3 regions of the Rhizobium sp. NPDC092011 genome follow, and region 2 is predicted to be linked to each of the others. Evidence: predicted binding sites of a transcription regulator. Region 2 holds the regulator's gene; each other region holds the start of a gene.
What was found. The regulator PhoB, encoded in region 2, activates phosphate uptake and scavenging genes when phosphate is short. The targets are predictions, from matches to a motif close to TGTCATNNANCTGTCAT.
Positions count from the first base shown of each region.

Region 1: ACIQJ2_RS05765 (Orn/Lys/Arg decarboxylase N-terminal domain-containing protein) is a predicted target of PhoB. The motif match lies at 1,999-2,015, and genes of this name have one in related genera.
Region 3: ACIQJ2_RS27275 (DUF1045 domain-containing protein) is a predicted target of PhoB. The motif match lies at 1,361-1,377, and genes of this name have one in related genera.

Region 1 covers NZ_JBIVSO010000001.1:1,256,665-1,259,940, forward strand. The annotation lists gene ACIQJ2_RS05765 (Orn/Lys/Arg decarboxylase N-terminal domain-containing protein) at 1-1,952, opposite strand, end outside; gene ACIQJ2_RS05770 (SDR family oxidoreductase) at 2,180-2,989, opposite strand; gene ACIQJ2_RS05775 (phytanoyl-CoA dioxygenase family protein) at 2,995-3,276, opposite strand, start outside.
Region 2 covers NZ_JBIVSO010000006.1:192,167-195,442, reverse strand. The annotation lists gene ACIQJ2_RS23755 (GcrA family cell cycle regulator) at 273-797, shown strand; gene phoB (phosphate regulon transcriptional regulator PhoB) at 965-1,648, opposite strand; gene phoU (phosphate signaling complex protein PhoU) at 1,681-2,394, opposite strand; gene pstB (phosphate ABC transporter ATP-binding protein PstB) at 2,446-3,261, opposite strand; gene pstA (phosphate ABC transporter permease PstA) at 3,276-3,276, opposite strand, start outside.
Region 3 covers NZ_JBIVSO010000009.1:40,498-43,773, reverse strand. The annotation lists gene phnE (phosphonate ABC transporter, permease protein PhnE) at 1-1,337, shown strand, start outside; gene ACIQJ2_RS27275 (DUF1045 domain-containing protein) at 1,526-2,212, shown strand; gene ACIQJ2_RS27270 (alpha-D-ribose 1-methylphosphonate 5-triphosphate diphosphatase) at 2,331-3,276, shown strand, end outside.

The sequences.
Region 1 (3,276 bases), on a different contig from region 2:
CCTGCGTAGCGGCCCGGTCGGCGGCGATAGAACTCAGGAATAGCCTCTTCCAGCAGGGCGTTGTCGTCATAGAGCTTCTTGAAGGCGACCAGGCCGCTGATCAAAGTGCCGGCCTTGCTGGCCTCAACGCCGGGCGTGAGGAGGAACAGCAGTGAGTTGAGGTCGTTCTTCTCGGCGACGATGCGGTTTTCACGCAGATATTGCGCAACCACCGGGGCAGGAATGCCGTGCTCGGTGTATTTCCCGCTCGCCCGGTCGAAGCCGGGGGTAAGCAGTGTGAGCTTGTTCGGGTCCGTCATCGCGAAGCCCGGTTCCATGCCGGCAAATCCGTGCCACGCAGCGTCGGGCGTCAGATGCCAGAAGGCCGGATTGGTCGCAAGCTGGTCGGTGGCGATGCTCTCCCAAGGTACGTCGTGCACGGCGCCGGCGCTCGAGACATCCGGGATTGCCACGCGATCCGGCACGAAAGGCTCGAAGAACCAGCGACGCTCTGGGCGATGCTCCTTCTCCTCGAATTCGCGGCGCACGGCGCGGATCTTCTTGCGCAGCTCGATGCCGAGACGGATCGTGTCGTCCCAAAGCACTTCGCCCGAGCGGCCCTTCATCATCTGCGCGCCGACGTCGAGCGAGGCAAACAGCGGATAGAAGGGCGAGGTCGAAGCGTGCTGCATGAAGCTTTCGTTGAAGCGTCGATGCTCGACGCGGCGCTTCTGGCCGGTGATGTGCCGGTCCTTCATGTGGATCTGCGAGGCCTGGGAGAAGCTTGCTAGCTGCTTATGGGTGGATTGCGTGGCAATGATACCAGGCGCGTCCGGGCCGAGTTCGGCAAGGCCCATAGCGAACCGACCGGCATAGAGCGGATGAAATTTCATGAAGCCGGCCCAGGCCTCGTCGAACAGGATGTAGTCGCACAGATGACCGATGCGCTTGAGGATCATTTCGGCGTTGTGGATCGTGCCGTCATAGGTGCACTGCTCCACGACGGCGACGCGGAAGGGGCGCTGCTTCTTGTGGGCTTCCGGATCCTTGACCAGCGGGTGAGTGCGGATGCGCTCGCGCAGAGCTTCCTCGTCCATAGCCGCAAAATCCATGGGGCCGATCAAGCCGTAGACATTGCGTCTGGTCGGCAGATAGACCGGGATGCCGCCGGAGATCATCAGTGCGCCATGATGGGCGGCCTTATGATTGTTGCGATCGAACAGCACGAGATCGCCATCGGTGACGAGCGCTGAGAGCGCGACCTTGTTGGACGTGGAGGTGCCGTTCAGGACGAAATAGGTCTTCTCGGCGCCAAAAATCTTGGCCGCCTCTTTCTGCGCCGCGAGCGCCGGACCCTCGTGGGTCAGAAGATCGCCCAGATCGAGCACGGAATTGTCGAGGTCGTCACGAAATACGGCTTCGCCGAGGTGTTCCATGAACACGCGGCCGATCGGGCTGCGGCTATAGAAGATGCCGCCATTGTGCCCGGGGCACGTCCAGAGCTGATTGCCTTCTTCGGCATAATCGACGAGGGCGCCAAAGAACGGCGTCTTCAGCGTCTCGGCATACTGCTTGAGCCGGCTGATCAGGCTTTTGGCGATGAAGGCAGGCGTCTCTTCCGAGAGGAAGACATAGCCATCGATGAAATCGAGCACCTCGACCGGGACATCCTCGAAACGCTTGCGGCGGATCAAAAGGATGATGGGGAATTCGAGACCGCGCCGGCGCATCAGATTGATGAGGGAGGCCGTCTTGCCTTCAAGCCCCTTCTTGCCCCAGTCGACCAGCATGCAGCCGATGGCGGCGTCCGTCTGGACGGCGATCTCCGCGTCTTCGATATTGCGAGCACGTACGACCTCAAAGCCTGAGCGCTCGATCTCCTCCACGATCTGATTGTAGCGGGCGCCCTCCAGATCCTCGCTGTCGAAGGCCGGCGTTGCGAACAGAAAGTTGAAGCGTCTGAAATAATCCATCTCGGTACCCGCATTTAAAACCAGGGACGAGGTGTCGACGTATTTCATGACATGGATGTGACAGACCTTCGGACGCCGGAAACGGCGTCGATGAAAGGAGGACACTCGGGCGGAAGTGGCAGGCAGCGGAATGCCGGCGGCACTTCATGTTTCTCAGGTCTTGCGACGGTCGTCCAAAATTCCTTCTGCGCCTTTCGCCCGTCGAGGCAGCTTCAATCGCAGCCGCCTCACATTGCTTTCTCTGGGTGTGGCGATCCCTCGTAGGCGCCCCAGATAGATTGATCCAGGTTGATGGTGGCACCGGTCATCAGCCCCGATTCCTCCGAGGACAGATAGGCGACTGCGCGGGCAACCTCCGCAGGAGAGACCAGTCGGCCGAATGGCTGTTCGGCCGCAGCCCGCGCCAGCCAATCCTCATCGGCGCCGTGATACTCGCGCTGAATGCGATCCTCGCCGTCGCTCGACATCCAGCCGATGTTGAGGGCGTTGACCCTGATGCGGTTTCTAAGCAGCGCGAAGGCCGTATTCCGGGTCAGGGTGTCAAGCGCCCCCTTGGACGAGCAGTAGGCGCTGATGAAGGGTTGGCCGGCCATCGATGACATGGAGGAAATGTTGACGATGGTGCCTTCTATACCATTGGCGATCATGGCCTTGATCGCATCTTGCATCAGAAAAAACGGCGCCCGCACATTGACGGCGAACATGCGATCGAACAGGTCCGGATCGGTGTCGAGGATGGTGCCGCGATCGGTGATGGCAGCGACATTGATGAGAGCATCGATGCGGCCGAATTTCTCGACCGCTGTCGCGATGACTTTGCGGCAATCCTCCACCTCGCCGAGGTCGGCCGTGACGAATGCGACCGGTATTCCGTAGCGATCGCCGATTTCGCGTGCCTTGGCTTCACCCTTGGCCGTGCTGCGACCGCAGATCGTAAGGCCCGCAGCCCCGCGCTCGGCAAAGAGGCGGGCGACTTCGGCGCCGAGGCCCTGCGTGCCGCCGGTCACGACGGCGAGTTTTCCATCCAGTCTGCTCATGAATTTCAAGCCTCCCTGCGTGCCGCATGGGCGGCGATCAACTCTGCGAACTCTTTGGCACCCATGCCGGCGTCGATAGCATCCATCATGATCCGCGCCTGGGTTTTCGGCGCAAGGCCGCCAACGGGCGGGTCGCTGTCGAGATTTGTGGGAAAGGCATAGCCTTCGGCCGTTGAGGCGATGACGTTGGCAGCTTCCGCACGGCTCAGCACGCCCGTAGCGAGAGCTGCGACAAGGGCGGGGTAGACTGCTACCGCCATTCGATTGCGGTTGACGCTCTCCATCGC
Region 2 (3,276 bases):
GAAAACGCTTCAGCGCAAAAGGATTACGTTCGCCACCGCGTATTGCAGAAATGCCACGCCGGGGCAGCAAGTTGGGGAAAACCCCGAAATCGATTCCTCAAGATTCGCGCGACTCTTGTCACGGAGTCAGCCTCACACTAGGTTAAAAACCAATTGCTAGACTGCATGCGGCGGAACTAGTCACCACAATTTTAAAGCGTTTCGTGCCTCGTTCCCATTCGAGGCAATGGTGAAGGATTCTGCCACCGGAAACGCGACAGCGGAGACAGGGCATGAACTGGACAGACGAACGCGTCGAGAAGCTGAAAAAGCTATGGTCCGAAGGGTTGAGCGCCAGCCAGATCGCGGCGCAACTGGGTGGCGTGAGCCGTAATGCCGTCATCGGCAAGGTGCATCGCCTGAACCTTCCCGGCCGAGCGAAGGCGGGTGGCACGGCGACGGCTGCTCGCACGCCGAAGCGCAGCGCCTCGGCGCCGCGGGCCCCGGCTTACACTTCGCGTGTCGCAACCCGCACGGTTACCCGCCAGCAGGGCGCAACCATGCTGAAGGAAGAGATCGAGGTCGATGCGGTCAACGAGATTACCTATCGTCCGGCTTCGAACGTCGTCGTTCCGATCTCTCGTCGCCTCGGCCTGACGGAGCTGACGGAACGCACCTGCAAGTGGCCCGTCGGCGACCCGCTGAAGGACGATTTCCACTTCTGCGGCAACGACAGCCCGGATTCCTCACCATACTGCACCTACCATCAGCGCATGGCGTATCAGCCGGTGAATGAGCGTCGGCGGAACAACGGTTAAGCAATTGCAGGAAAAGTGCGAAGCGGTTTTCCGTCCGGAATTGCGTAAAACAAAAATACCGAGCGACGATCCAAGCATTCAGACAAAGAAACGGGCCCCTCGAGGCCCGTTTTCTGTTTCCGCCGCTATGTTGATGCCTGAGCGCCCCCAACACAAGGATGTGCCGCTCAGGCCTCCATGGAATAGCCCGCGCCGCGAACGGTACGGATGACATCCTGCATATTGGAGAAGTTCAGCGCCTTGCGCAGGCGGCCGACATGAACGTCAACGGTGCGTTCGTCGACATAGATATCGTGCCCCCATACGCCGTCTAGCAGCTGCGAGCGCGAGAAGACGCGGCCCGGCGAGGACATCAGGAATTCCAGCAGGCGGAATTCCGTCGGACCCAGCCGCACTTCACGGCTCTTGCGATGAACGCGATGGGTTTCGCGATCCAGCTCGATATCGCCGCAACGCAGCACCGTGGAGAGAACCTCCGGGCGGGCTCGCCGCAGCATCGCCTTGACGCGAGCCATCAGCTCCGGCGTCGAGAACGGCTTGACGACGTAATCGTCCGCGCCGGTCGAAAGGCCACGCACGCGCTCGCTTTCCTCGCCGCGGGCCGTCAGCATGATGATCGGCAGGCGCTCCGTCTCCGGCCGCATGCGCAGCCGGCGGCAGAGCTCGATACCGGACACGCCGGGGAGCATCCAGTCTAGGATCAGAAGATCGGGGATGCGCTCCTGGAGACGCAACTCGGCTTCATCGCCTCTGAGGATCGTGTCGACCTCGAAGCCTTCGGCCTCGAGATTGTAGCGCAGCAGAACGCTCAGCGCTTCCTCGTCTTCTACAACAGCAACTCTTGGAACCATGCGCCTTTGGTCTCCTTGTCTTCGCTTCCAGATTATTCCGTCACCGCGCCGACGGTGTTGGCGGTATCGTCTTTCGGACGCTCGCCCTCGGGCTGAGCACCGGTCGCCATGTAATAGATCGTCTCGGCAATGTTGGTGGCATGGTCGCCGATGCGCTCGATGTTCTTGGCGCAGAAAAGAAGATGCGTGCAGGTGGTGATGTTGCGCGGATCTTCCATCATGTAGGTCAGCATCTCGCGGAAGAGCGAGGTATACATCGCGTCGATTTCCTCGTCGCGTTCGCGGATCGAGACGGCCTTGTCCGGCGAGCGGGTGGCGTAGACGTCGAGCACTTCCTTGAGCTGGCCGAGCGCCAGTTCGGAAAGATGTTCGATACCGCGAGCAAGGCGGCGCGGAACGCCGGTGCCCTGCACGGCGATGACGCGCTTTGCAGTGTTTTTGCCAAGATCGCCGACGCGCTCCAGATCGGAGGCGATGCGGATGGAACCCATGATCTCACGCAGGTCAGCCGCCATCGGCTGACGACGTGCGATGGTGACGATCGCCTTGTCGCCGACTTCGCGCTCGGCATGGTCGAGAACGACGTCGTCGGAGATGACCTTCTGTGCGAGAGCGGCATCGCTATGAACCAATGCGCGAACGCTGTCGCTGACCATCTGTTCGGCCAGACCGCCCATTTCGGCAATGCGGCGCGTCAGGAACTTCAGGTCTTCGTCATAGGCAGAGAGAATGTGAGTGGAGACCATTTTTCTATCCTCAAGGTGAACTGTGTGAAGGGAGCCGCGCGCCTGACATCATCAACCAAAACGGCCCATGATGTAATCCTGCGTGCGGAAATCGTCGGGATTGGTGAACATCTTATCGGTGTCGTTCTCCTCGACCAGATGGCCGAGATGGAACATTGCGGTGCGTTGCGAAACGCGGGCTGCCTGCTGCATGGAATGCGTCACGATGACGATGGTAAAATTCTCCCGCAGCTCGTGGATGAGGTCTTCGACCTTTGCCGTTGCAATCGGATCCAGCGCCGAGCAGGGTTCGTCCATCAGGATCACTTCCGGGCTGACGGCAACCGCGCGCGCGATGCACAGGCGCTGCTGCTGTCCGCCAGAGAGGCTCGTGCCTGCATCGTGCAGCCGATCCTTCACCTCGCCCCAGAGACCGGCCTTCTGCAGGCTGGTTTCGACGATGTGCTCGAGATCGGCCTTGGACCGATGCAGGCCGTGGATGCGCGGGCCATAGGCGACGTTCTCGTAGATCGATTTCGGAAACGGATTGGGCTTCTGGAAAACCATGCCGACGCGCGCGCGCAGCTCCACTACGTCGATGCTGTTATCGTAGACATCCTGATCGTCGAGCGTGATCTTGCCGGTGATGCGGCATGTCTCGATCGTATCGTTCATGCGGTTGAGGCAACGCAGGAAGGTGGACTTGCCGCAGCCGGACGGGCCGATCAAAGCCGTGACCGTATTGGCGCGAATATTCAGATTGACGTCGAAGAGCGCACGCTTTTCGCCATAGAAGACCGAAACGTCCTGGCCGATCATCTTGTAAGGGATCGTCATCATCTTCTTGGCCAATGCTCTTTCGCTTCCGGCTTCCGTCATCATGTTCATTTTGCGCTCCTCCCC
Region 3 (3,276 bases), on a different contig from region 2:
TCGACGCTGGCCGTATGCAGGAAATCGAAGCGCGTTATCCGGAGGTCTTTCACCGATCCTTCCGCCAGCGCTATGGGGCGCTGATGGTCTTCATCGGCATCGTCCTCTACAGCTTTTACGCCGTATGGTTCTTCGACCTGCCGAAAGTCCTCTCCGACGCACGCTGGGAACGTGTCGGCATCTATCTCAGCCAATGGATCAGCTATGATGTCCAGCCGGAGTTCCGCATCTCCGGCGACAAGATCAGCATCAAATATCCGCGCTTCTCGCCGCTCGGCGACAATCCCAATCCGAACTGGGTGACGACCAATCCCGACGGCAGCATGATCGTTTCGGTGAGCGGCACCAGCCGCACGGTGGAGATCACCAAGACGCAAGCGATCCTGACCGCACATGGCGTGACCATTCCGATCGACATTTCCGGCAATGCCCCGAAAATCGTCGGTTCGCAGCCGGTTCCGAGCTGGATGACCGTCTATGACGACAATATCCTCGCCAATATGGGATTTGCCGGCGATGTCAGCATTTCCACGGATCGGGTGAAGATCCGCAAGCGTTTCCTCGGTTGGGCCAACTTCGTCTTCGACACGCATTCGCCCTTCTTCGACAAGCCGGCGGGCGAAGTCGTCAGCCTGATTGTCTCCGGGCCGCGGCTGGACCCTGATCAATCCAATCTCTCGCTGGCCTTCGACAATATCTGGAACAACGGTGCCTGGCAGCATGGCGACGTCTGGACCAAGCTTTTCCAGACAATCGTGATGGCGTTCCTCGGCACGCTGCTCGGTTCGCTTGCGGCTTTCCCACTTGCCTTCATGGCCGCCCGCAACATCACGCCGAACCGGCTGCTCAACCAGGTACTGAAGCGGCTGTTCGACTTCCTGCGGTCGGTGGACATGCTGATCTGGGCACTCTTCCTGACCCGCGCCTTCGGCCCCGGCCCGCTCGCCGGCAGCGGCGCGATCTTCCTCACGGAAACAGGTACGCTCGGCAAGCTCTATTCCGAAGGTCTCGAGAATATCGACAACAAGCCGCGTGAAGGCGTGAAATCCACGGGCTCGTCGACGATACTGGTGCATCGCTACGGCATCGTGCCGCAGATCGTACCTGTCATCGTCAGCCAGACGCTCTACCAGTGGGAATCGAACGTGCGAGGCGCGACCATCATCGGCGCGGTCGGCGCCGGCGGTATCGGCCTCAAGCTTTGGGAAGCGATGCGCACGAATGCCAACTGGGCCAACGTCGCCTACATGGTGCTGCTGATCCTCATCGTGGTCTTCCTGTTCGACGCCGCATCCAACGCGCTGCGTTCACGTCTGATGGGGACAAGGGTCAAGTAAAAATAGCGAGAAAAATCGCAACGCATCATCATTCTGTCACGGGAATCCGGTAGCGCAGGCCCGGCAAGACCGCAGTGATCGAATCGGATTTAGCCGGATTCGACCAGCTGCGGCCTTACTGCTCTTGCGGTTTGTTGCAAATCACCCAACAGTGCCCCGCGCAGCCGATTTTTCCAAGGAATACAGCCTTGCGCTATGCTCTCTATTTCACGCCGCCCAAAGACGATTCGCTGACGTCGCTTGCCGCCCGCTGGCTGGGCCGCGATGCTTTTTCCAATGAGATTTTTTCCGACAAGGCGATGGGCCCGTTGCCGGAAGACCATGCCGAACTGACCGCCGATCCGCGCCGCTACGGCTTCCATGCCACGCTGAAGGCGCCCTTCGAGCTCGCCTCATCAGTGAATGAGCGCGATCTGCTCGAGGTCGCCGCCGACTTCGCCTCGCGCACCAAGGCCTTCACCATTCCGGAGCTGGTGCTCGGCCAGCTCGGCCCGTTCTTCGCGCTCGTGCCGGGTTCGCTCTACCAGCCGCTGCAGGATTTCGCCTTCAGTGTCGTCAAGACCTTCGAGCCGTTCCGCGCCCCGCTGTCCGACCATGACATCGCACGACGCAAGCCGGAAGAACTGACGGAGCCGCAGCGCGCTCACCTGCTGCGCTGGGGCTATCCTTATGTCAACGACGAGTTCCGTTTCCATATGACGCTGACCGGTCCCGTGCCCGCCGCGCGTCAGGCCGACATGCATGAAACCCTGCGCAAGCGCTTTGCCGACCATTCCGGCAAACCACTTGCCATTTCAAGCCTTGCCATCTTCGTCGAAGAAGAGCGTGGGGCGCCCTTTACCGTCCGCTCCTGGCTGCCGCTTGCTGGCGGCTAGAGCATACCCGCTTCAAACACAGTCGCGGGAATGCTCCGTCTCTTTGTTTTCACGCAGTTCCTGACGCAAGACCGCTTCGCACTTTTGCTGGAATTGCTCCAATGATGAAAGACCCGACATGACCAAAGAAACCGTCCTTTCCAACGCCCGCATCGTTCTCGAAGACAGGATCGTCGAAGGCTCGGTGCTGATCCGTGACGGTCGCATCGCCGCCATTTCCGAAGGCAAGTCCGCAATCGGCGAGGATTTCGAGGGTGATTATCTCATCCCCGGCCTGGTCGAGCTGCACACCGACCATCTCGAAGCGCATTACTCCCCGCGTCCGGGCGTTCGCTGGCACAAAACGTCGGCCATCCAGGCTCATGACGCCCAGATCGTCACGTCAGGTATCACGACCGTGTTCGACTGCCTGCGCATGGGCTCGGATGAAGACGGCGGCTTCGAAAAGGGCGAAATGCGCGATATGGCCGACGCCATTCAGGCGGCGCAGCGCGAAGATCGCCTGCGCGCCGACCACCTGATCCATCTGCGCTGCGAAGTCTCCTCCGACAACGTCCTCGATCACTTCCAGGACTTCGAGAAAGATCCTTACGTCCGTCTGGTGTCTTTGATGGACCACGCGCCGGGCCAGCGCCAGTTCCAGACCATGGATCAATATATCTTCTACTACCAGAAGAAGCGCGGCCTGAGCGACGAGGTCTTTGCCCGCTTTGTCGCCAAGCGACAGGAAGAGTCGGCCAAATACGCAACGCCGCACCGCGACGCGATCTCCAAGGTCTGCTCCGAGCGCGGCATCACCGTCGCCAGCCATGACGACGCGACGCTTGCCCATGTCGACGAAGCCATCCACTACGGCGTCCGCCTCGCGGAATTCCCGACCAGCATCGATGCTGCCAAGGCTTCGCATGGCGCCGGCATGAGCGTGCTGATGGGCGCGCCGAACATCGTGCGCGGCAAGTCGCACTCGGGCAATATCGCTGCGCGCGATCTGGCTGAACTCGGCGTGCTGGACGTGCTCTCCTCCGACTACGTACCGCTCAGCCTGCTTCACGCCCCCTTCATCC